2 regions of the Streptomyces sp. NPDC002018 genome follow, and region 1 is predicted to be linked to the other one. Evidence: riboswitches for the same ligand, from Rfam matches in the RefSeq annotation. Region 1 holds a riboswitch; the other holds the start of a gene.
What was found. Region 1 has a riboswitch for S-adenosylmethionine ahead of ACFYYH_RS16585 (aminotransferase class V-fold PLP-dependent enzyme). Riboswitches for the same ligand answer to the same signal wherever they lie in the genome.
Positions count from the first base shown of each region.

Region 2: linked by a shared signal. The riboswitch ahead of ACFYYH_RS19250 (FAD-dependent oxidoreductase) and the one ahead of ACFYYH_RS16585 (aminotransferase class V-fold PLP-dependent enzyme) in region 1 are both predicted to bind S-adenosylmethionine.

Region 1 covers NZ_JBIASO010000009.1:11,119-22,956, forward strand. The annotation lists gene ACFYYH_RS16565 (c-type cytochrome) at 1-217, shown strand, start outside; gene ACFYYH_RS16570 (Rieske 2Fe-2S domain-containing protein) at 214-1,269, shown strand; gene ACFYYH_RS16575 (cytochrome bc complex cytochrome b subunit) at 1,266-2,933, shown strand; gene trpD (anthranilate phosphoribosyltransferase) at 3,127-4,197, shown strand; SAM riboswitch class IV at 4,392-4,509, shown strand; gene ACFYYH_RS16585 (aminotransferase class V-fold PLP-dependent enzyme) at 4,719-6,203, shown strand; gene ACFYYH_RS16590 (Lrp/AsnC family transcriptional regulator) at 6,282-6,563, opposite strand; gene ACFYYH_RS16595 (rhomboid family intramembrane serine protease) at 6,560-7,270, opposite strand; gene ACFYYH_RS16600 (hypothetical protein) at 7,422-7,664, shown strand; gene ACFYYH_RS16605 (NYN domain-containing protein) at 7,698-9,062, shown strand; gene ACFYYH_RS16610 (NlpC/P60 family protein) at 9,384-10,406, shown strand; gene ACFYYH_RS16615 (NlpC/P60 family protein) at 10,677-11,717, shown strand; gene ACFYYH_RS16620 (hypothetical protein) at 11,751-11,838, shown strand, end outside.
Region 2 covers NZ_JBIASO010000010.1:251,219-263,056, reverse strand. The annotation lists gene ACFYYH_RS19255 (glutathione S-transferase C-terminal domain-containing protein) at 1-384, opposite strand, end outside; SAM riboswitch class IV at 694-840, opposite strand; SAM riboswitch class IV at 970-1,078, shown strand; gene ACFYYH_RS19250 (FAD-dependent oxidoreductase) at 1,451-2,557, shown strand; gene ACFYYH_RS19245 (GNAT family N-acetyltransferase) at 2,580-3,440, shown strand; gene ACFYYH_RS19240 (NAD(P)H-binding protein) at 3,430-4,344, opposite strand; gene ACFYYH_RS19235 (SpoIIE family protein phosphatase) at 4,479-6,644, opposite strand; gene ACFYYH_RS19230 (M4 family metallopeptidase) at 7,427-9,799, shown strand; gene ACFYYH_RS19225 (TetR/AcrR family transcriptional regulator) at 9,963-10,625, shown strand; gene ACFYYH_RS19220 (discoidin domain-containing protein) at 11,027-11,838, shown strand, end outside.

The DNA.
Region 1 (11,838 bases):
GTTCCCGGACTCGACGATGCCGGAGCAGCAGAAGAAGGACATCATCGCGTACATCCAGACGGTGAACGGCGAGAAGTCCGCGAGCCCCGGTGGTCTCAAGCTGGGCGGCCTCGGCCCCGTCAGTGAAGGTCTCTTCGGCTGGATCTTCGGTCTGGGCGTTCTGATCGCAGCCGCCATCTGGGTCGCGGCCCACACCGCTAAGGCCAAGAAGTCATGAGTAGCCAAGAAGAATTTCCAGAGAAGAACCTGCCGAGCGAGCAGGGCGACGCGCACGGCGCGGTCGAGCGCGCGGACGACCCGTTCGCCGACCCGGGACTGCCGGCCCACCGGCCGCGCATACAGGACATCGACGAGCGCGCGGCCAAGCGGTCCGAGCGCACGGTCGCGTTCCTGTTCCTGCTGTCGATGGTGGCGACCGTGGCGTTCATCGCCTCGTTCGTGGCCTTCCCGGTCGGCAAGATCGTCTACATCTTCCCGCTGGGCCATGTCAGCATCCTGCACTTCTCGCTGGGTGTGACCCTGGGCATCGCCCTGTTCTGCATCGGCGCCGGCGCGGTCCACTGGGCCCGGACGCTGATGTCGGACGTGGAGGTCGCGGACGACCGCCACCCGATCGAGGCACCGCCCGAGGTCAAGGCGAAGGTCCTGTCGGACTTCGCGGCCGGCGCGGCGGAGTCCGGCTTCGGCCGGCGCAAGCTGATCCGCAACACGATGTTCGGCGCGATGGCGCTGGTGCCGCTCGCCGGTGTCGTCCTGCTGCGCGATCTCGGTCCGCTGCCCGAGAAGAAGCTCCGCTCCACGCTGTGGGCCAAGGGCAAGCAGCTCATCAACATGAACACCCACCAGCCGCTGCGTCCCGAGGACGTCGTGGTGGGCTCGCTCACCTTCGCCATGCCGGAAGGCCTGGAGGAGCACAGCGAGGACTTCCAGAAGCAGATCGCCAAGGCGGCCCTGATGATCGTCCGGATCCAGCCGGACGAGATCAAGGACAAGCGTGAACTCGACTGGTCCCACGAGGGGATCGTGGCGTTCTCGAAGATCTGCACCCATGTCGGCTGTCCGATCAGCCTGTACGAGCAGCAGACGCACCACGTGCTGTGCCCGTGCCACCAGTCCACCTTCGACCTCTCCGACGGCGCCCGCGTCATCTTCGGCCCGGCCGGTCACGCCCTTCCGCAGCTGCGGATCGGTGTGAACGCCGAGGGCAACCTCGAGGCGCTCGGCGACTTCGACGAGCCCGTCGGTCCTGCCTTCTGGGAGCGCGGATGAGTACCAGCACTGCTACGGACGACAAGAACCGCAGGACACCCGCGGGTGAGCGGGTCGCCGACTGGGCGGACGGCCGGCTGGGGATCTACTCCCTGGCCAAGGCCAACATGCGGAAGATCTTCCCGGACCACTGGTCCTTCATGCTCGGTGAGATCTGCCTCTACAGCTTCATCATCATCATCCTCACCGGTGTGTATCTGACGCTGTTCTTCCACCCGTCGATGAACGAGGTGGTCTACCACGGCAGTTACGTCCCGCTCCAGGGTGTGACGATGTCCGAGGCGTACGCCTCGACGGTGGACATCAGCTTCGATGTCCGCGGCGGTCTGCTGATCCGCCAGATCCACCACTGGGCCGCGCTGATCTTCATCGCGGGCATGCTCGTCCACATGATGCGTGTCTTCTTCACGGGCGCGTTCCGCAAGCCGCGTGAGATCAACTGGCTGTTCGGCTTCCTGCTGCTGGTCCTGGGCATGTTCACCGGTTTCACCGGTTACTCGCTCCCGGACGACCTGCTCTCCGGCACCGGTGTCCGCTTCATGGAGGGCGCGATCCTGTCCGTGCCGGTCGTCGGCACGTACCTCTCGATGTTCCTGTTCGGCGGGGAGTTCCCCGGCGGCGACTTCGTGGCCCGGTTCTACTCGGTCCACATCCTGCTGCTGCCCGGCATCATGCTGGGACTGGTCGTGGCCCATCTGATCCTGGTCTTCTACCACAAGCACACGCAGTTCGCCGGTCCCGGCCGTACGAACAAGAACGTCGTGGGCATGCCGCTGCTGCCGATCTACATGGCCAAGGCCGGAGGCTTCTTCTTCCTGGTCTTCGGACTCATCACGATCGTCTCCGCCATCGCCACGATCAACCCGATCTGGGCGCTGGGCCCCTACCGCGCCGACCAGGTGTCCACCGGAGCCCAGCCCGACTGGTACATGGGCTTCTCCGAGGGGCTCATCCGTGTGATGCCCGGCTGGGAGATCAACTTCCTGGGGCACACCCTGGTCCTGGGTGTCTTCATCCCGCTGGTGATCTTCCCGCTGGTGCTGGTCGCGATCGCGGTCTACCCGTTCATCGAGGGCTGGGTCACCCGCGACAACCGCGAGCACCACATCCTGGACCGCCCGCGCAACGCCCCCACCCGTACGGCGTTCGGTGTGGCCTGGCTGACGTGGTACTTCGTCCTGCTCGTCGGTGGTGGCAACGACCTCTGGGCGACCCACTTCCATCTGTCGATCAACGCGATCACCTGGTTCGTCCGGATCTTCTTCTTCGTCGGACCGGTCATCGCCTTCGTCGTCACCAAGCGGATCTGTCTCGGCCTTCAGCGGCGCGACGCCGAAAAGGTGCTGCACGGACGCGAGTCCGGTGTCATCAAGCGGCTGCCGCACGGTGAGTTCATCGAGGTGCACACCCCGCTGGACCAGGCCGATCTGCACAAGCTGACCGCCCACGACCAGCACAAGCCGGCCGAGATCGGCCCCGAGGTCGACGAGAACGGCGTACGCCGCAAGGTCGGCCCCGCCGAGCGTCTGCGCGTGAAGCTGAGCAAGGGCTACTACGGCGAGGGCAACCAGATCCCCAAGCCGACGGCCGAGGAGTACAACGAGATCGCCGCCGCGCACGGCCACGGGCACGAGGAGATCACGAGCGGCCACAGCAAGCACTGATCCACCCGGCCTCACCAGGTCGCCACCACCGAGGGCCCCGGCCCGGTCCCCCCGCGAGGGGAACCGGCCGGGGCCCTCGGCGTACCGTCCGCACTCCGGGCAACCGTCCTGCCGGCCGGGCGTACGCCGATAGGCTTGCGGCGTGGGCCTCGTACGGTCCGCGTACCCGTCCCGGAACCCACCAGGAGCGAGCATGAGCGCTGTGACCCCCGTCGGAGGCGACACCATGGCGGACCGCACCTGGCCCGGCGTGCTGAACCCGCTGCTGCGCGGCGAGAACCTGGGCGCGCAGGACACGGCGTGGGCCATGGACCGCATCATGAGCGGCGAGGCCACCGACGCGCAGATCGCCGGGTTCGCGGTCGCGCTGCGGGCGAAGGGCGAGACGGTCGAGGAGGTCTCGGGCCTGGTGCGCGCCATGTACGCGCACGCCAACACCATTGAGGTGCCCGGCCGTACGGTCGACATCGTGGGCACGGGCGGCGATCTCGCCAAGACCGTCAATATCTCCACCATGTCGGCGATCGTCGTGGCGGGAACCGGCGCCAAGGTCGTCAAGCACGGCAACCGCGCGGCCTCGTCGGCGAGCGGCGCCTCGGACGTGCTGGAGAAGCTCGGTGTCAATCTGGAGCTGACCCCCCAGCGGGTCGCCGAGGTCGCCGAGGAGGCCGGGATCACCTTCTGCTTCGCGGTGAGGTTCCACCCCGCGCTGCGGTACGCGGCCAAGGCCCGCAAGGAACTCGGCGCGCAGACCACCTTCAACATCCTCGGCCCGCTCACCAACCCGGCGCGGGTACGGGCCCAGGCGGTGGGTGTGGCGGACGCGCGGATGGCGCCGATCGTCGCGGGGGTGCTCGCCGAGCGCGGAAACTCGTCCCTGGTCTTCCGCGGCGACGACGGCCTGGACGAACTGACCACCACCGCGACCTCACGGGTGTGGGTGGTACGGGACGGCAAGGTCACCGAGGAGGCCTTCGACCCCCGGGACGTGGGCCTGGACCTGGTCCCGGTCGAGGCGCTGCGCGGCGCGGACGCGTCGTACAACGCGGAGGTCGCCCGCCGCCTCCTGTCCGGCGAGACCGGCCCCGTACGCGACGCGGTCCTGCTCAACTCGGCGGCGGCGCTGGTGGCCCTGGACCCGACGGACGACCCGCTGGACCTCCAACTCGCGGCGGGCATCGTGCGGGCGGCGGAATCGATCGACTCGGGCGCGGCGAAGCGCACCCTGGAACGCTGGGTAACGGCGAGCTGTAGCGCTCTCTGACGGGCCGACAGCGCCCGGAACGCCAACGCACCCCGGGCGGCCGAGGTGCCCCGGCACCCGAACGGGGCCCACCGGCGTACGGCCGGAGGCCCCGGCACCCGGCACCCGGCACCCGGCACCCGGCACCGCCCACACGTCCCGTATCGCGGACACCTGTTGGGGCGCGCGGCACGCTGTGCCATACTCTCGGGCAAGGTCATGAGTGACAGCGATTAAGGCCCCGGCTCGCTGTCCGGCAACCCTCCGTCCGTGGCGGGGTGCCCCGGGTGAAGACCAGGCCGTGGGCAGCGAGGTCCGCGGCAAGCGCGGACCCCTTGCACCTTGGGGTCCTGGTCCTCAAGGGAGCAGTCTCGTGAGCAAGCGAATGCGCTAGGGCCGTCAGGCGTCAGGCCCCTTCTTCAACGCCTCCGCACGGTGATCTCCGTGCATCGAGGCATTCCCCGCCACCGTCGCGGCTCCGACGCGTGCCGCCGTGCGGGTTCTTGAAGCCGTTCCGACTTGTCCCGCCGGGAGATATCGCCATGTCCGCATACCCGAACGCCACCGCCCCCGCCACCGCGCCCGCGCCCGCCGTCTCCGTCGCGCCCGCCCCCGTCGAGCACGGCGCCCCCGTCGAGCACGGCGCCCCCGTCACGCCCAGCGCGTCCGGCGGGCAGAACGCCTCCGTCGAGCCGCTGCCGGTCCTCGGGCGCGATGTCACCGTTCCGCTCGTCACCGGCGGCGAGGTCACCTACGCCGCGCTCGACTACGCCGCCAGCGCTCCCGCCCTCCAGCGGGTGTGGGACGACGTCGCCGCCTACGCGCCGTACTACGGCAGCGTCCACCGGGGCGCCGGGTATCTCTCGCAGCTCTCCACGGACCTCTTCGAGAACAGCCGCCGCACGGTCGCGGACTTCCTCGGCTGCCGCCCCGACGACCAGGTCGTCTTCACCCGCTCGACGACCGACTCGCTCAATCTGCTCGCCGCGGTGCTGCCGGCCGGCTGTCAGGTGTTCGTCTTCGAGACCGAGCACCATGCCTCCCTGCTGCCCTGGCGGGACGCCCGGGTCAGCTATCTGAACGCGCCCCGTACCCCCGCCGAGGCCGTCGCCACCCTGGAGCGCGCGCTCGCGGGGCGTGACCCCCAGGGCCCGGCGCTGGTGTGTGTGACCGGTGCCTCCAATGTCACCGGTGAGCTGTGGCCGGTGCGGGAGCTGGCCGCCGTCGCGCACGCGCACGGCGCGCGGATCGTGCTCGACGCCGCGCAGCTCGCGCCGCACCACCCCGTGGACATCGCCGCGCTGGACGTCGACTGGGTCGCCTTCTCCGGGCACAAGCTGTACGCGCCCTTCGGCTCCGGGGTGCTCGCGGGCCGCGCCGACTGGCTCCAGGACGCCGAGCCCTATCTCGCGGGCGGTGGCGCCAGCCGCGCGGTGACCCGCCGGAGCGACGGCGGGGTCGAGGTCGCGTGGCACACCACCGCCGCCCGGCACGAGGCCGGATCCCCCAATGTCATCGGGGTGTACGCGATCGCCGCCGCGTGCCGGGCGCTCACCGAGGCGGGCTTCGACACCCTGGTCGCCCGTGAGCAGCGGCTCGTCGCCCGGGTGCGCGCGGGTCTCGCGGAGGTGCCCCAGGTCAGGGTGCTCTCCCTGTTCGGTGACGACGCCCCGCGCGTGGGTGTGCTCTCGTTCGTGGTCGAGGGGTGGAACAGCTCGCACTTCGCCGCCGCGCTCTCCGCGGAGTACGGCATCGGCGTACGGGACGGCCTCTTCTGCGCCCACCCGCTGGTACGGAACCTGCTGGGCACCGACCCGCAGGACCCGGGGGAGTGCGGTGCCCCGGAGGCGGAGCCGGGCGAGCGCTCGCTGAACGCGATCCGGGTCAGCTTCGGCGCGGGGACCCCGGACGAGCACGTGGACCGGTTCGTGCGTGCCGTACGGGAGCTGGTGAGCGAGGGAGCGCGCTGGAACTACCGTACGGAGGACGGCCGTTGTGTCCCGGACCGGGACGGCACCGCGGTCTGACGGGCGCGACGGGCGTGACGGGCGACAGGCGCGACGGGCGTGGCCGGGAGGCGGCCGCAGGTCCTGGCCGGCCAGGACCTACGCGTCGAGTCCGATGGCGAAGGCCGCTTCGAGGTCGTGCTGGGAGTACGTACGGAACGCGACGTGCGTGTCGGTGGCCTCGACGCCCTTGATCTTGCTGATCCGGCCGGGGATCACATCCGCCAGATCGTCGTGCTTGGCCACCCGCACCATGGCGATCAGGTCGTACGTACCGGTCACCGAGAAGACCTCGCTGACGCCGTCGAGCGCGGCGATCGACTCCGCGATCTCGGGGATCCGGTCCACGCTGGTCTTGATGAGCACGATCGCGGTGATCACGGTTGACGTTCTCCCTCGGTGGCCGCGGTGTGGTCTTCCACTCTATCGGTACGCCAGTAGCGCACCCAGGCGTAGAGGAAGCCGGTGCAGAAGCCCACGAGGTGTGCGAGATAGGCGACGCCGGGGCCCGAGCCCGCGCCGCGCGCCGCCAGCCACTGGAGCGCGAACCAGAAGATCAGCACGATCCAGGCGGGGAAGCGCAGCGGCAGGAAGAACAGGAACGGGAAGAGACTGGTGACCCGGGCCTTCGGGAAGAGGTACAGAAAGGCGCCGAGCACCCCTGAGATCGCGCCCGAGGCGCCGACCAGGGTCTGGTCCGAGGCCGCGTTCACCACCGCGTACGCGAAGAGCGCGAGACAGCCGACGGCGAGATAGAAGAACAGGAAGTGCGCCCGGCCCATCCGTTCCTCGGCCATCGCGCCGAAGACGAACAGAAACAGCATGTTGCCCAGCAGATGCAGCCAGCTCCCGTGGACGAAGAGCGCGGTCAGCGGCGTGAACAGGGCGTGCGGGGAGCCGCTCAGCAGCTCGACCGGGATGACGCCCCACCGCTCGAAATAGAGGATCTGCGCGTCGAGGAGCTCCGCACCCCTTCCGTACGCGGGGTTGAAGCCCGACGCCGGACTGAACAGGAAGGCCAGACAGCACAGGCCGATCAGTGTGTGGGTCACCACCGGTCCGTCGGCCGTCGTCCGCGACGTATTCACTGACAGAGCATGGCTTACCGGGAGTGAAGGGTACAGAGTGCCTCGCCGCTCCCTGGGGTGGCCCGGAGGCCGTAGGGTTGCAAGGAGTACATCCGCTGTTCGACGGCGCACCGCGGGCGACAGCGGGCGGGACGACGAAAGAGGACGCACGATGACGACGGTTCCCCTGCCGACGGCCGCCACCCGGTGGCGCTGCACACTGTGCGGCAATCTCACACGTTTCGACGTGACGCGATCGTCGAAGGCCGTCGAGTACGTCCATCTGGACCTGGCGGGGGAGCCGAGGGTCGAGGAGCGCGAGGTGGTCAGTGAGACCATCGAGTCGGTGCGCTGCCGTTGGTGCAACGCGGTGGACCAGATCGAGCTGGTGGACAGGCCGGGCGCCGGTTCCTGAGGGAGCCGCCCGAAAGGGTATGGGGTGACGGATGTGGAGCAGGCCGCAAGCGGTGCCGAGCCGGCCGGTGCGGCCGGCGGTGACGCCGCGGAGGCGCTGGACCGCCCGCTCCCGGACGGGGTACGGCGCAGGGTCGTCGCGCTGGTGTCGGACGCCTTCGGCGGTCTGACGGTCGCCGAACTCCCGGCGCAGTTGCGCCAGTACGCCCGGTTCACCCCGAACAGACGGGCCAAGTTCGCGGGTAACGCCATGGCCGCCGCGCTGGAGAGCGACCCGCTGTTCCGGCAGCGCATCGGGGAGCGCATCAGCCACTCCCAGCCGGAGCTGGCCGGGGCCCTGGAGTCGGGATCGCCGCCCGCCGCCGCGGATCCGGTCGATGTGGCCGCGGCCGCCTATGTGCTCAGGCCCCCCGGATGGGTGAAGTTGGTGGCCGCCGCGGGCGAGGAGGCCCAGCGTGCGGACGCGGAGCGCGCCGACGAGGAGGCCCGCCGCGAACTGGAGCGGCTGCGTGAGGAACTGGCCGTGGCCAGGGCGCTCACCAAGAGCGAGACCGAGCGGCTGCGTACGGAGCTGGAGGCGGCCCGCAAGGAGGCCGAGTCGCTCCACCGCAAACTGCGCAGTGCCCAGAGCGATGTGAAGCGGGGCGAGGCCGCCCTGCGCCGGGTGCACGCGGAGACCGAGACGGTCAGGGCCGAGGCCGCCGCCGCGGTGTCGGCCGCCGAGAGCGAGACCCGCCGGATCAAGGCGCGGCTCGGTGAGGCGGAGTCGGCCGTGGAAGCGAGCCGCAGGGCCGCCCGTGAGGGCCGCTCGGTGGAGGACATGCGGCTGCGGCTGCTGCTGGACACCGTGCTGGAGTCGGCCCAGGGGCTGCGGCGCGAACTGGCCCTGCCGCCCGCCGCGGTCCGGCCGGGGGACACGGTCGACGCGGTCGAGCCCGGCCGTATGTCGCCCAAGGACGTGGCGGCCCGCGCGCTCTCCGAGACCGATCCCGCGCTGCTCGATCAGTTGCTGGCGCTCCCGCAGTCACATCTGATCGTGGACGGTTACAACGTCACCAAGACCGGTTATCCGACGATGCCGCTGGAGAAGCAGCGGCTGCGGCTGCTGGGCGGGCTCGCGATGCTCGCGGCGCAGTCGGGCGCGGAGACCACCTGTGTCTTCGACGGCGCCGAGCTGGCGGCGCCGGTGCTGCTCGCCCCGCCGCGCGGGGTCCGGGTGCTGTTCTCCAAACCGGGCGTCACCGCCGACGAGTTGATCCGTCAGCTCGTCAGGGCCGAGCCGCCCGGCAGGCCGGTGGTGGTGGTCTCCACCGACCGTGAGGTCGCGGACGGGGTGGCGCAGGCCGGCGCGAGGCCCGTGGCGTCCGCCTTGTTGCTGAAGCGGCTTTCGCGTATCTAGTCAACAGGTGGGGTCAATGACCGAATTGGCCCTGCCTTGTGGGATCACTGTGTCAAATGTCCATCACTGTCTGTGTACTGTCTGTAAATTATGCGCGTCGTGATGGGGATTTTCCTCCCCAGGATTTGAACTGATCACAAGAAGGTCACTATGGTCAGGCGTCGAACCTTCGCGCGGTTGATCACCCACCCGGGGTGACAGCGAAGGAACCGCCGATTTCATGCAGTTCAGCCCAGTTGGCAGGGGTACGGGACGCATGGAGCCGGGGCCCTGCGTCCCCCATGGCCCGGTAGGCGGCTGAGGAAGAAGGAGCTCGCCTCCGTGGCGTCCCACCGTCGTCCCAAGCAGCCGAGCCGCGCCCGTGTGACCGTGCTCACCGCGACCGCTGCCGCCGCTGTCGCCCTCACCTCCCAGGCCGCTCAGGCAGATCCCAAGCCGAGCAAGAGCGACGTCAAGGAGAAGGTCAACAAGCTCTACGAGGACGCCGAGAAGGCCACCGAGAAGTACAAGGGCGCCGAGGAGCAGCAGAACAAGCTCGCCAAGCAGGTCGACGCCCTCCAGGACAAGGTCGCCCGTGGTCAGGACGAGCTGAACGAGCTGCGGGACAGCCTCGGTTCGATGGCCAGCGCCCAGTACCGCACCGGTGGCATCGACCCCGCCGTACAGCTCTTCCTCTCCTCCGACCCGGACAGCTACCTGGAGAAGGCGTCCACGCTCGACCAGGTCAGCGCCAAGCAGGCCGAGTCGCTCCAGCAGATCCAGGAGAAGCAGCGGTCCCTCGCGCAGCAGCGCAAGGAGGCCCAGAGCAAGGTCCAGGACCTCGACGACACCCGCAAGGAACTGCGCGCCAAGAAGGACGAGGTCCGCGGGAAGCTCGCCGCCGCGCAGAAGCTGCTCAACACGCTCACCGCGCAGGAGCGCGCCGCGCTGACCGCCGACGAGTCCCGCGCCAACCGCGCCAGCTCCCGCGCAGACCTCGGCAACTCGGTGCCCGCCTCGCAGCGTGCGTCCGCCGCGTTCGCCGCCGCCCAGGGCAAGATCGGCACGCCGTATGTCTACGGCGCCTCGGGCCCCAGCTCCTTCGACTGCTCCGGGCTCACCTCCTGGGCGTACGCCCAGGCCGGTGTCTCCATACCCCGGACCTCCGAGGCCCAGGCCAACGCCGGTACGCGCCTCGGCCAGAGCCAGCTCCAGCAGGGCGACCTGGTCATCTTCTACGGCGACCTGCACCACGTCGGCTTCTACGCGGGCAACGGCCAGGTGCTGCACGCCCCCAAGCCGGGTGCCAGCGTGCGCTACGAGTCGATCAACAACATGCCGTTCCAGTTCGGTGTGCGTATCTGACTTCTCTGACCTCCGCCGCGTCGGGATCCCCACCGGATCCGGACGGTCACACCCGCCCATTCGGGCGAATTCCCGCGCCTCCCGCTGACTCCGCGCCCCGCCGATGACCTGTGGTCTACGGCGGGGCGTCACTTTGTGTGCGCGGGGCGGTCGTTGGCCGCTCCGTGGTCGCCCGGCTACTGTCTGCTCCCGCGGCTCCGGCCAGTGGTCCGCCCGTCGGGCGGCCGGGGGCCGCGTCAGTGCGTTCAGCGGAAGGAAGTGCGGCCTCCTGTGGTGTCCCATCGCCGTTCCTCACACCCCGGCTCCGGGCTCGGTTCGCGCGGCAGCGCGGCGGTGGCCCTGTCCGCCGCCGCGGCGGCCACGGCGGCTGCGGCGCTCGGAGCGGCCCCGGCGGGCGCCGACCCGCGGCAGTCGCCCGAGGCGACCCGGGCCAAGGTCGACCGGCTGTACGAAGAGGCCGAGAAGGCGACCGAGCAGTACAACCGGGCGACCGAGCGGGTGGAGCGGCTGCGCGCGCTCGTGGACCAGGCACAGGACAGCGCGGCGCGCGGCCAGGAGAGCGTCAACCGGATGCGCGGGGCGCTCGGTTCGGTCGCCGGTGCCCAGTACCGCTCCGGCGGTATCGATCCGGCCCTCGCCCTGCTGCTCTCCTCCGACCCCGACAGCTATCTCGACAAGGCCTCCGTCCTGGACCGGGTCGGTGAACGCCAGTCCGGCACCCTGAGGGAGCTCAAGCAGGCCCAGCGAAGGCTGGGACAGGTGCGTATGGAAGCCGCCCACGATCTGACCGAGCTGGAGCGCAGCCGGGCCGTCGTCGCCCGCCACAAGCACACGGTCGAGGGGAAGCTCGCACAGGCCAGGCGGCTGCTGAACTCCCTTCCCGCCTCCGACCGCGAGTCCTACGACCGGGCCTCCCGCTCCGGCCGTGACGGACTGCCGGTGCTCTCCGGCGCCGGGCCGGCCTCCGCGCGGGCCTCCGCCGCGGTCCTCGCCGCCCGGCGCGCGGTGGGCAGGCCCTATGTGTGGGGGGCCAACGGGCCCTCCGGCTTCGACTGTTCGGGGCTCACCCAGTGGTCCTACGCGCAGGCGGGCGTCGGGCTGCCGCGCACCTCCCAGGCGCAGCGGTACGCGGGCCGTCAGGTCTCCCTCTCCGAGGCGCGGCCCGGCGATCTCGTGGCGTACCGCGACGACGCCAGCCATATCGCGATGTACGCGGGCAACGGCCAGGTGATCCACGCCCCGTACCCGGGCGCCTCGGTGCGCTACGACCCGGTCGGCATGATGCCCGTCTCCTCGGTCACACGCGTCTGATCCGCGCCCCGGGCACCCCGTACGATCGGCCGCGTGGCAGGTCGGGCGCGCACGACGGCGGGACGGCACGGTACGCGTCGGCGTGCGGCGGTGCTGTGGCCGGCCGTGCTCCTGCTGGTGC
Region 2 (11,838 bases), on a different contig from region 1:
GTCGTCGAGGATGTCGGGGGTGTGGTTGCTCACCACCCGTCCGCTCCACAGGTCGCACAGCGCGGGCACGGTCAGCGGACCGTCGTAGTGGTGCCGGGTGGTCTCGTAGGCCGTGCGCAGCGCCGCGGGCGGGTCGCAGGCGTCGGCCGGGGACGGAAGGACGGTGGTGCTGACCGAGTCCTCGAGTCCGAGCAGACCGAGGGTGATGGAGACACGCAGCGAGCGCGGACAGCCCAGCGAGAGATACAGATGGTAGCGGTGGGCCGCCGGGTAGTAACCGCCGCCCAGATCGGCGCCGATACGGTCGCGGAAGCGCGGGGCGGTGCCGGGGCGGGAATCGCGACGTGCCGCCGGGAAGGACGTCTGCGTAAAGGTCTCGGACATGGCTCTCTCCAGGGATGCGGTGGAGCCCCGGTGACTTCTTCGGCGCCGGTGGCCGTACGGGAGGAGGGTCCGGCGGCGCGCGGCAGCGCACAACGCCCGGACCCGGGACAGCGATCGTGGAGCTGGTTCGGCTCAGACGGCCGGAGAGCATCCGTTGCGGAGCCGCAGCAGATCGATATGGCGGCGCCTGGTCAGCAGGCGCGGACGCGGCAGCGGCGCCGGCCGGAAGGTCGGACAGACGCTCTTGCTCTTCCGCGATGTCCTGGGCATCTCCGCCGGTCCCGTCATCGGGGCCTCGCGAGAGAAGCGAGACCGCACTTGCCCCACCGCCGGGGTGGGACCTGGTCGTCACCCGGGGCACCCCGTCGCAGTGGAAGGGTTGCCTGTCAGCGGGCCGGGGCCGATGACCCACCTGAGCGGGGGATCCCGCGCGGGTGAGCGCTGACAATCGTGACCGTCGCCCCTCAGTCTGAGCGCGCTCCGGTGGGCCGTCAAGAAGGCGGTGGGGCGAGATCCGGGCAGGGACCGGCTGTTGAGACGGCGTTGACATTCCTCCGGTGACGGACCTACGTTCCGGCGCAGAACGGTCCTGAGCGTCAGCGGCGAGCCCTGGCTCGCGGACGGGCGGTCCTCGCCTCACGGCGGGAGGCCCCGGGTGACGACCGGACCGGAGGACATTCGGCAGGCACGAGGCCCCGTGGGGCGGATGGTGAAGGCGGCGGCGATGTACGCAGGTCCGGGGACGGCCGCAGGGCGGCGCCAGGGTCGCGGCGCGGCGTACCTGAACCGCTGCGTCGACCTGCTCCGCGTCAACAGCGCGCTGTGTACGGCCCCCGGCAGCACTCTCTGCCGGGGCTGACGGCTTCCCGACGCACGCGCTCCGCGGCATTCCCCTCGCCCCTGCCGCCCCCTGTGGCCCGTCTGCGTCCCGTCCCACGCGTCCCACCCGATGCCGGCGTACTCCCGGACACCTGGGTGCCTTCGCCCCCTTGCGCCGTGATCCCGTGGTCGCGTCCCACTTCTGATCGACCGTCATATCCCTTGCACAGAAAAGGATCCCGCATCCGTGGTAGGAAACATCGTGGTCGTCGGAGGCGGGGTCATGGGTTCTTCCGCGGCCTGGCACCTGGCGTCACGGGGCGAACAGGTGACCCTCTTCGAGCAGTTCGAGCCCGGTCACGACCGGGGCAGCTCGCACGGCAGCTCGCGGATCTTCCGGCTGGCCTACCCCGATCCGTTCTATGTCTCCCTGGCGGTGCGGTCCCTGCCGCTCTGGCACCGCCTCGAGGAGGAGACCGGACAACGGGTGCTGGAACTGACCGGCGCGGTCGACCACGGTCCGGCCGCCGCGACCTCGGCGCTCCATGACGCCCTGCGCGCGGCCGGCCGCCCGGCGGAACTCCTCACACCACCGGGGGCCGCCGAGCGCTGGCCGGGGCTGAGGGCCGATACGACCGCGCTGTTCCACCCCGAGGCCGGCAGGCTGCACGCCGACCACGCGGTCGCGGCGTTCCAGCAGGCCGCCCGGCGGAAAGGGGCCCGTATCCGGCACGGCGTGAAGGTGTCCCGGCTGTCGGTGCGCGGCGAGCGCGCCGAGATCGTGACCGAGGACGAGGAAGCGGTCGTCGCCGACGCGGTCGTGGTCGCGGTCGGCGGTTGGGCGCCGAGCCGGCTGTCCGGACTCGTGCCGGGCCTGCCGCCGATGCGGGTCACCCAGGAGCAGCCCGTGCACTTCCCGGCGCCGGACGCCCTCGGCTGGCCGAGCTTCATCCACCACCCCGGGGCCGGACTCCCGGCCGACAGCGGCGGAATCTACGGACTCGGCAGCGACGACGGCGTCAAGGTCGGCTTCCACGGTGTCGGGCCCGTCGTCGATCCCGATCACCGGGACCGGACCGTGGCGCCCGACGCGGTCGGCCGGGTCCAGCGGTACGCCGCCGACTGGCTGCCCGGTGTCGACCACACGGCCCCTGGGGCGACCACCTGTCTGTACACCATCACGCCCGACCATGACTTCGTCGTCGACCGTGCGGGGCCCCTGACCGTACTGGCCGGTTTCTCCGGACACGGTTTCAAGTTCGCCTCGGTCATCGGGGAACTGGCCGCCGACCTCGTCGGCGGCCGGCTCCCCGCCCACGGCCGGTTCGCGCTCGGGCCGCCACGCGTCGGCTGACCCCCGACCCGGAACCCCACGGATGGAGATTCGCACCACCATGTCCACCAGCGTCCACCCGCCCCAGCAGCAGCCGCTCCCCGAGCCCGAGCCCGAGCTCCAGTCCGAGGCCCGGTCCGAGGCCCAGCCCGAGCTCCAGTCCGAGCTCCGGTCCGAGGCCCAGACCGAGGCCGAGCCTCGGAGCACCGCCGCCGCGCCGCACATCCTCGACAACCCGGCCTGGGCCGCACTCACCGGTCCGCACTCCCGTTTCGCGGAGCGTGCCGGCCTCGCCGCCCGTTACCCCACGGACGTCTCGCCGTTCACGGCCGTCGCCGACTCGGCCGATCCCCGCGCCTGGGACGACCTCGTCACCCTCGTCGGACCGGACACCCTCGTCCCGGTCAGCGGCGCGACGGAACTCCCCGACGGGTGGGAGATCGTCAGGAGGGGACAGGGCGTGCAACTGGTCGACACCGCCCTGCGCGCCGAACCCGACCCCGAAGCGGTCCGCCTCACCCCCGGTGACGTACCCGAGATCCTGGACCTGATCGCCCGCACCGAACCGGGTCCCTTCCTGCCCCGCACCATCGAACTCGGTACCTACCTCGGCATCCGGCGCGACGGCCGGCTCGTCGCCATGGCCGGCGAACGCCTCCGGCCGCCCGGGTGGACCGAGATCAGCGCCGTCTGCACCGACCCCGGCCACCGGGGCCAGGGCCTCGCGACCCGGCTGGTCCGTGCCGTCGCGGCGGGCATCCGGGACCGCGGCGACACCCCCTTCATGCACGCCTCGGCCGCCAACACCGGCGCCATCCGTCTCTACGAGTCGATCGGCTTCACGCAGCGCCGGCGCCCGGCGTTCCTGCTGGTCCGCACCCCGGGCGGGGCCGTCAGCCGGTGAGCCGGCCGTGGTCGAAGAGGGCCTCCCGCCAGCCTCGGGGAGGGTGGCCGGTGATCTCCTCGACGTCATGGGTGACCCTGTCGTACCGGTTCCGCGCGTGCAGTTTCGCCATCGTGGCGATGTGGTCGCGCACATGCTCCGGAAGGTCCAGCGCACCGAGATCGTTCTTCTCCCACTCGTCGAAGGGAACATCCGTGTAGGTGACGGTCCGCCCCAGGGCCGCCGACCACTCGGCGGCGATCTCCGCCATGCCTCGCGAGGCGGCGCCCGTGAGTTCGTAGACGTCACGCGGCGGGCGGTCCGCGGGCCGGGTCAGGAGCGCGGACACCGTGTCCGCCACATCCTGCGCGGCGACGGGTGAGGTCCGGCCGTCACCGAAGGGCAGACGGACGGTGGCGGACCTCGCGACGGAGGCGGCCGCCACCTGGAAGAGCGGATTCTCCATCATCACGGTCGGCCGGACATGCGTCACAGGAAGCCCCGACCATACGAAGACCTGCTCGGCGAGCCAGTGCTGACGCTGCTGTTCCGACTCCTCCGTACTCGACAGGTTCATCTGCGAGACGGTCAGCTGGGACATGCCGAGGACGAGGTCCAGACGTCCGTACTCCCGCATGGCGGCGGCCGTCGTCACCGCCGCCTCCAGGAACCGCGACGAGACGCTCATGGAGAAGTACGCCCGCCGGCAGCCGTCGAGGGCCGCGAGCACATCGCGGCCGCGCGTCAGATCTCCGACGACGACCTCGGCTCCGCTCGCTCTCAGCGCGTCCGCCCGCTCGTCCTCGCGATGGACCAGCGCGCGCACGGGTCTGCCCCGCGCGCGGAGGAGATCCACCACTCGCCGCCCCACCGCACCGACGGCGCCGGCCGCGCCGGTCACCAGGATCCGCGATTCGTCGACCATGAGTCCGTCCCTCGGAGACCCACCCGAGACCCGCCGGAGACCCGCCGGCTCAGGATCAGGAAAGCACGCCGGAGCGAGAGGCGTATCCCCGGCGTAGGCCTTCCGCCGTACCCCTCCCCGGCGCCTGTCAGGTGTCAGGCGTGGGTACGGGCGAGCAGGAGGGCGATGTCGTCCTCGGCCGGCCCGTCGCCCACGAGGGCGTCGATGACCGTGGTGCACAGGTCGTCCAGGGGTGCCAGGCCGGGCGTGAGGGCGGCGGCGAGGCGGTCCAGGCCGGAATCGATGTCCGCGCCGCGGCGCTCGACCAGGCCGTCGGTGTAGAAGGCGAGGACCGTGCCCGTGTCGAGTGTGAGGTCCACCGTCTCGAAGGACCCCAGTCCCAGGCCGATGGGCGCGCCGCCGGGCAGGGGGACGAAGCCGGCCCTGCCGCCGGGCGCGATGACCGCGGGCGGCGGGTGGCCCGCGCCGGACATGCTGCACCGCCGGGTCGCGGGGTCGTAGACGGCGTACAGACAGGTGGCGGTCATGGGGCCCAGCACGGCGTCGTCCTCGCCCGTGTCCTCCTCCATGAGGTGGACGACGACCTCGTCGAGATGGGTCAGCAGCCGGTCGGGGGGCAGGTCCATATGGGCCAGGGTCCGTACGGCGATCCGCAGACGTCCCATGGTGGCGGCGGCGTCCACACCGTGCCCGACCACATCACCGACGACGAGGGCGACCCGCGATCCGGACAGGGGGACGGCGTCGAACCAGTCGCCCCCGACGCTCTCCTGGACGGCGGACGGGAGATAGCGGTACGCCAGCTCCACGGCGGGCCCCGCGTCGAGCCGCCGGGGCAGCAGGTCGCGCTGGAGGGCGACCGCCGCGGTGCGCTCCCGGGTGTACCGGCGTGCGTTGTCCAGGCTGAGCGCGGCACGGGCGGCCAGCTCCTCGGCGAGGACGAGGTCGTCCTCCGTGAAGGGGACGAGGTTCTCGGTCCGTACGAACACGGCGATGCCCAGGATCTCCCCGCGGGCCCGCAGCGCCGTGATCATCAGGGAGTGCATACCGGTGTCGTGGATGACCCTCGCCCGGTCCGGGTCCTGGTCGAGCCAGGTGCCCGGTGAGGTGTCGAGGACGGGCTCGAAGTGCGAGCTGCCCGACTGCTGGACCCGGGTGAACGGGGAGGACGGCGGGACGAAGACGACCTGGCCGCGCTGCCACAGGGCCTCGCGGAGGTCCGGGTGGATCGACTCCGCCCCCGCGCGCCGGAAGACGGGGACACGCTTTCCCGAGGGCGGCAGCCGCTCCAGTGGCATGTCGCTCGGGAGCACCGCCTCGTCGAGGTCGACGGTGATGTAGTCGGCCATGCGGGGCACGGCCAGACTCGCCAGCTCCTGGGCCGTGACCATCACGTCGAGGGTGCTGCCGACCCGGGTGCTGGCCTCGCTCAGCAGGGCCAGGCGCTCCCGTGCCTTGCTGCGGCTGATGTCCAGCGCGAGGGAGCACACCGCGAGCGGCTGCCCGTCGGGGGCGTCGAGGGTGAACACGGCGGTGGACTCGACACGGTCCTCGGTACCGTCCCGTTCGGTCCTGCGGAACTCCTGGTCCACGATCGGGGTGCCGTCCCGCAGGACCCGCCGCATCGCCCCCTCCACGGCCCCGGCGTCGAAGCCGGGCATGATCTCCCGTACGGTGCGGCCCAGCAGTTCCCCGGGTGCGGACCCGGGGAACTGCTGGGCCGCCCGGTTCAGCCAGACACACCGCAGATCCCGGTCCCAGAGCCGGATGGCGAGCGGGGACGTCTCCAGCACGGATTCCAGGGCGGGCCCGGAAAGGGCGGCGGGCGTCGTCCCCGGTCTGAGCGGCACGGCGGACAGGAGCCAGATGTCCTGCGACTTCGGCCCGCGTATACGGGAGGCCTCGACGAGGAGGACGACATGGTCGCCGCCCCTCGGGTCGCCGCCGGCCGGGACACCGGCGTTCCTGCCGCTGCTGTCCCCGCTCCTGCGCCTGGTTCCGCTCCCGTGGCCGCCGCTCCGGCCGCCCGTGCGGCGGCGTACGTCGACCGGGCCCGACCAGTACCCCGTGCCCGAGGGCTGCCGGGCCCATGCGGCGATACCCCGGGAATCGCAGGCGGCCAGGAGGCCGGTGGCGAGAAGATCGGCCGCCGGGCGCCCGGTGACCTCGGCGGCCGAGTGGCCGAGAAGGCGTTCCGCGCTCGCCGACCAGCCGATGATCGTTCCGGCGGCGTCCACCAGGGCAAGCGCGGGGAACGCTCCTCCCCAGGAGTGGCCCCCCGTGCCACTGGATTGGTGCATACAACTACTCAGTCCCTGTTCTGCCCAGTCCCTGTTCGCTGGGCTTGCCGCGTACGGATATCGGCAGCGTCGTGCGGTCGCGAGGCGTGAACAGATATAAGGATGTCACACGACGGACATAAGGGTCATTTCCGATGTGGAGGCCTGGGGGGAGGCCTGGGGGAGGCGGGGGAAGAGGGGGTCACGGGCCGCGGCGGCCCTCCCGGCGCCTGGTGGGCGGCCTGCAACGCCAGCTTCGTCTTGCCCACCCCGGCCGGCCCCACCGCTCCCGGCGCCCGAGCCACCCGTGCCGCCCCGGCCGCCCCGGATCCGTCGCGGCCCGCCCCGTCCGGGGCGGGCGGATCCCCGCGCATCGTTTCCCCGGCCCATCCGTGAGGCCGCGTTTTTGCCTGCTCTTGGGGCAGCGGGCCAGACCGGGACCGGCGGCAGGAGCGGCCCCCCATCTCCCGGGGCAGGGGCGGGAATTGGCCAAGGTGGCTGGTTAGCGCGGTGTTGCCGTTGTGTAAATGCCCATGTGATCCATGGCAGGTGAAAGCTGTTCGGTCGCGAACGGCTGACCGGCTTTCGGACAATGATCTCCGCTCTGATGACAATCTGAGTGTCTACTGAAACGATCTGCGCGTCGCAGGGGCCTCACTCGGCTCATCTCTTATCCCTCACCCCCCCCGTACATCCCCCCATCGAGGGCACCCTCCCGCCCCCGGTGTCGTCGGCTTGCCCCCGCTCGCCCCGCTTCCCCGCCGGCCCGTCAGCACGCGAGCCGGACAGAAGGAGTCGCAGGAATGACGAACAGTTTCCGTACCAGCGCGGTCGTCCCGCACCCCGCACCCCGTCCCTCGCCCGGCACCGCCGTACGCGGGCGCCTGGCGGCGATCGCCGCCGTGGCCATGGCCTCCCTTGTCGTATCGGTCCTCCCCGTGACGGGCGCCGTCGCCGCTCCGGTCGGCCCGGATCATGTGCCACGTACGGTCGCGGCGGAACCGAGAGCCGGCGCCGCGGCCGTCGAACTCTCCCCCGCACGGCGGGAGAAGCTGCTCAAGGAGGCCGCCGGCGCCGCCGCGGCCACCGCCCGTTCGCTCGAACTGGGCGATCAGGAGAAGCTGATACCGAAGGACGTCGTCAAGGACGTCGACGGCACCGTGCACACCCGCTATGAGCGCACTTTCGCGGGACTGCCGGTGCTCGGCGGTGACCTGGTGGTCCACGAGCGGCCCCATTCCGCCGACGGCACCGCCGCACGCCGCACCGTCACCAAGGCGTCCGCGAAGGCGATCTCCGTGCCGACGACCAAGGCCGCGGTGCCGGCCGCGACGGCGAAGAAGTCGGCCCTGGCCGCCGCGGAGTCGGAGAGGACGGACAAGGCCGCCCCCGACGGAGCGCCCAGGCTGGTCGTCTGGGCGGAGGACGGCGCGTCCACCCTCGCCTGGGAATCCGTCGTGGCCGGCGTACAGGAGGACGGCACCCCCAGCGAGCTGCACGTCGTCACCGACGCCAGGACCGGGGCGGAACTCCAGAACTTCGAGGAGATCCACGCCGGTGTGGGGAAGGGCCAGTTCAGCGGTGAGGTCCAGATCGGCTCCGTACGCGACGGTGACCTCTTCCAGCTCAGGGACACCCAGCGCGGCGGGCACACGGTGTACGACCTCAACCAGGCGGGGTCGGGGAACAGCGTCCTGCTGACCGACACCGACGACATCTGGGGTGACGGGACGACGGCCGACCGCCAGACGGCCGCGGTGGACGCCGCCTACGGCGCGCGCAAGACATGGGACTTCTACCACGACCGGTTCGGCCGCAACGGCATAGCCAACGACGGTATCGGCGCCTACTCCAACGTCCACTACGGCCAGAACTACACCAACGCCTTCTGGAGCGACGACTGCTTCTGCATGACCTACGGCGACGGGGAAGGCAACGTCAAACCGCTGACGTCGCTCGACATCGCTGCCCACGAGATGACCCACGGCGTCACCTCCGCGACCGCCGACCTCGCCTACGAGGGTGAGTCCGGTGGCCTGAACGAGGCCACCAGCGACATCATGGCCGCCGCCGTGGAGTTCTTCACCGACAACCCGAACGACGTGCCGGACTACCAGGTCGGCGAACGGATCGGCCGGCGCCCCAACGGCGCGGCGATGCGGTACATGGACCAGCCCTCCAAGGACGCCTACGAGCTGGGCACGTCCCAGGACTACTGGACGTCCGGGACCGACAAGCTCGACCCGCACTTCAGCTCGGGCATCGCGAACCACTTCTTCTACCTGCTCGCCGAGGGCAGCGGCAGGAAGACCGTCAACGGTGTGGCGTACGACAGCCCCACCTACGACAACAAGCCGGTCCGGGCCCTCGGCCTGCACAACGCCACCAACGTCTGGTACCGGGCGCTGACGCTCTACATGACCTCCCGCACCGACTACGCGGGCGCCCGCGTCGCCACCCTCCAGGCGGCGGCCGACCTCTTCGGCACGTCCAGCGAGGCGTACGAAACCGTCGGCAACGCCTGGGCGGCCGTGAACGTCGGCGACCGCTTCGTCAACCACATCGCGGCGAAGACACCGGCTCCCCGCGATATCGCCGTCGGTCAGCCGACCACTCTGCGGATCCAGGCGACGAGCACCCGGCCGGGCGGTCTGACGTACTCCGCCACCGGCCTGCCGACCGGTCTGACGATCGACACCGCCACCGGTCTGATCAGCGGAACCCCCACCACGGCCGGCACCTACCGGACAGCCGTCACCCTCACGAACTCGGCGGCCGAATCGATCACGCTGCCCTTCGACTGGACGGCCGTGGCCTCCGGCGGCGACCATTTCGTCAACCTCACCAGATACGAACTCGCGCCCTGGGCCACCATCGAGGCGCCGCTCGTCGTCTCCGGCCGGGAGGGCGACGCCCCCGGCGATCTCCAGATCACGGTCGATCTCGTCCACGGCTTCATCGGCGGCCAGATCATCGATCTGATCAGCGAGGACGGCACGGTGATCCCGGTCAAGGGGTTCGTCTGGGACACCGGGACGGAGCTGCACGCGACCTACACCGTCGACGCCTCGGCCGTTCCCGCCAACGGCACCTGGACACTGCGGATCCAGGACGCCACCCCCGGCATCTTCGACAACGCCCCCGGCTACCTGGACCGATGGAGCCTGAGCTTCTGACGCTTCCGCCCGGCCATATGTCCCGGCCGCCTGTCGTCCCCGCCACACCGGTGGCATCCCACCGCTGACACCCGCCGCGCCCGTTCCCCCCGGGCGCGGCGGGTCTGTACGCATCCGGGCCCCGCACGTCCAGGCTGTTGAACTCGCGGGTAAACTTGGCACCGTGACCACATCGCGAGGGCGGATCGACAAGCGGCAGGCGATCCTTGAGGGCGCGTTCACCGTGTTCGCCCGGCGGGGGTATGCCAAGGCGTGCGTCCAGGAGATCGCGGACGAGGCGGGCGTGGCCAAGCCCACGGTGTACAACCACCTCCGCGACAAGGCCACTCTGTTCCGGCACGCGATGGACGCGGCGGCCCAGGCGGCGCTCAAGGAGAGACTGGCCGCGCTCGAACCGCTCCTCGCACCGGACGACGAACTGCGCGTCACCCTGGAGGAGGTCGGCCACGGGCTGCTCCGCCTCCACTGCGACGAGCGCTCGTGCGCGCTGCGACGGCTGCTCTACTCGGAGATCACCGCCTTTCCCGACGCCGTCGACATCGTCACGGAGAGCGGTCCGCACCGGCTCAACGAGGCGCTGGCCGACCGGCTGGCCCGGCTCGCTCTGGCGGGCCGACTGGGTGTCACGGACCCGGCCCAGGCGGCCGAACAGTTCATGGCTCTGCTGACGGGCCCCATGGAGGCCCGGTCCCGGATGGGGACGCGTCCCATCGGCGATGCCGAACTGTGGGACGTCACCCGCGCCGCCGTCCACACCTTCCTTCAGGCCTTCGGCGTCCACCGGGCTTTCGGCGCGGAACGCGCCGAAAGGAGCGAGAAGGTCTGAGGCCCCGGCCCCGGCCGCGCCCCGTACCGCCCCCCCAACTCCGCCTCCGTAACCCGCCCTCCGCCTCCGTACCCGTCCCCGCGTCCGTACCCGTCCCGCGCCCTCGTCCAAGGGTGCCGCGCGCGTCATGTCGGCGCAGCGGCCGTCGAGATCTCGCCACCGCGGAGGATACGCCGGAAGCGGGATCCTGGACCACTCCCCGGCGTTCCCGGAATCCTCCGGCGCCGACGATGAACAGCCATGGCGCCCCTGTCCGGAATCGCCTTTCCGCGAGCTTTCCGCACGGAAGGTCTGCACGCCCCTTGACAGGCCACTCCCGCCGAGCCCACGATCTGACATCGTTGTCATCTGGTTGCTGATTCCTCTCTCCGCCGAAGCATGCCTGATCGGAGCCTCTGTTGATGTCTGCCCCACCCGCACAGCCGTCACGTCGTACGGTCCTCAGCACGGGCTCCACCCTGCTGGCCGGATTCGGTCTGGGAATGGCCCTGCCGGCCACCGCCCACGCGGCGGCCCACGGCTCCTCCGGGGCCCGGCCCAAGGGTGAACTCGCCGCCTACCGGCCCGTGACGGTCTCCTCCACCGACTACGCGCCCACACCGGGCGAGTTCGTGGTCGACCGGCTCGACGCCGTCGGCGTCCGGGGGACGGGATGGCGTGCCGGGGAGGGGGACCCCCAGTGGATCGCCGTCGATCTCCAGGCGGTCTGCGAGGTCGATTCGGTGCGTCTGACCTTCGAGGCGACCGCGGACGACCCGCCCTACCAGGACGCCCCCGGGGGCAATCCGCGCGACCGGACCACGGGCGCCGAGATTCTCTCCAGCTGCGCCGTCGACTTCGTCGTCGAGACCTCCCGGGACCACCACTCCTGGACGGAGATCCACCGCACGTCCTCGGGCAAGGGCGGCGTGGTCGAGATCTCCCTCAAGAAGCCCGTCACCGCGCGCTGGGTGCGTCTGACGGTGCACAAGCGGTCCAACGACAACCCGCTCGGACTCAACGGCTTCCAGGTCTACGGCACCGCGCCCGGCCACCGTCCCGAGGCGACCGGCTGGACGGACTGGGGAACACGGCACCGCGAGGCCGTACCGCTGAAGGTCGCCGACGACGGCACCGTCCCCCTGGAGTCCGGCTGGGACCTCACCATGGACGACTGGGCCGGCGGTGACGGAGCCGCGCTGTCCCGGACGGCCGTGGACACGAGCCGCTGGCT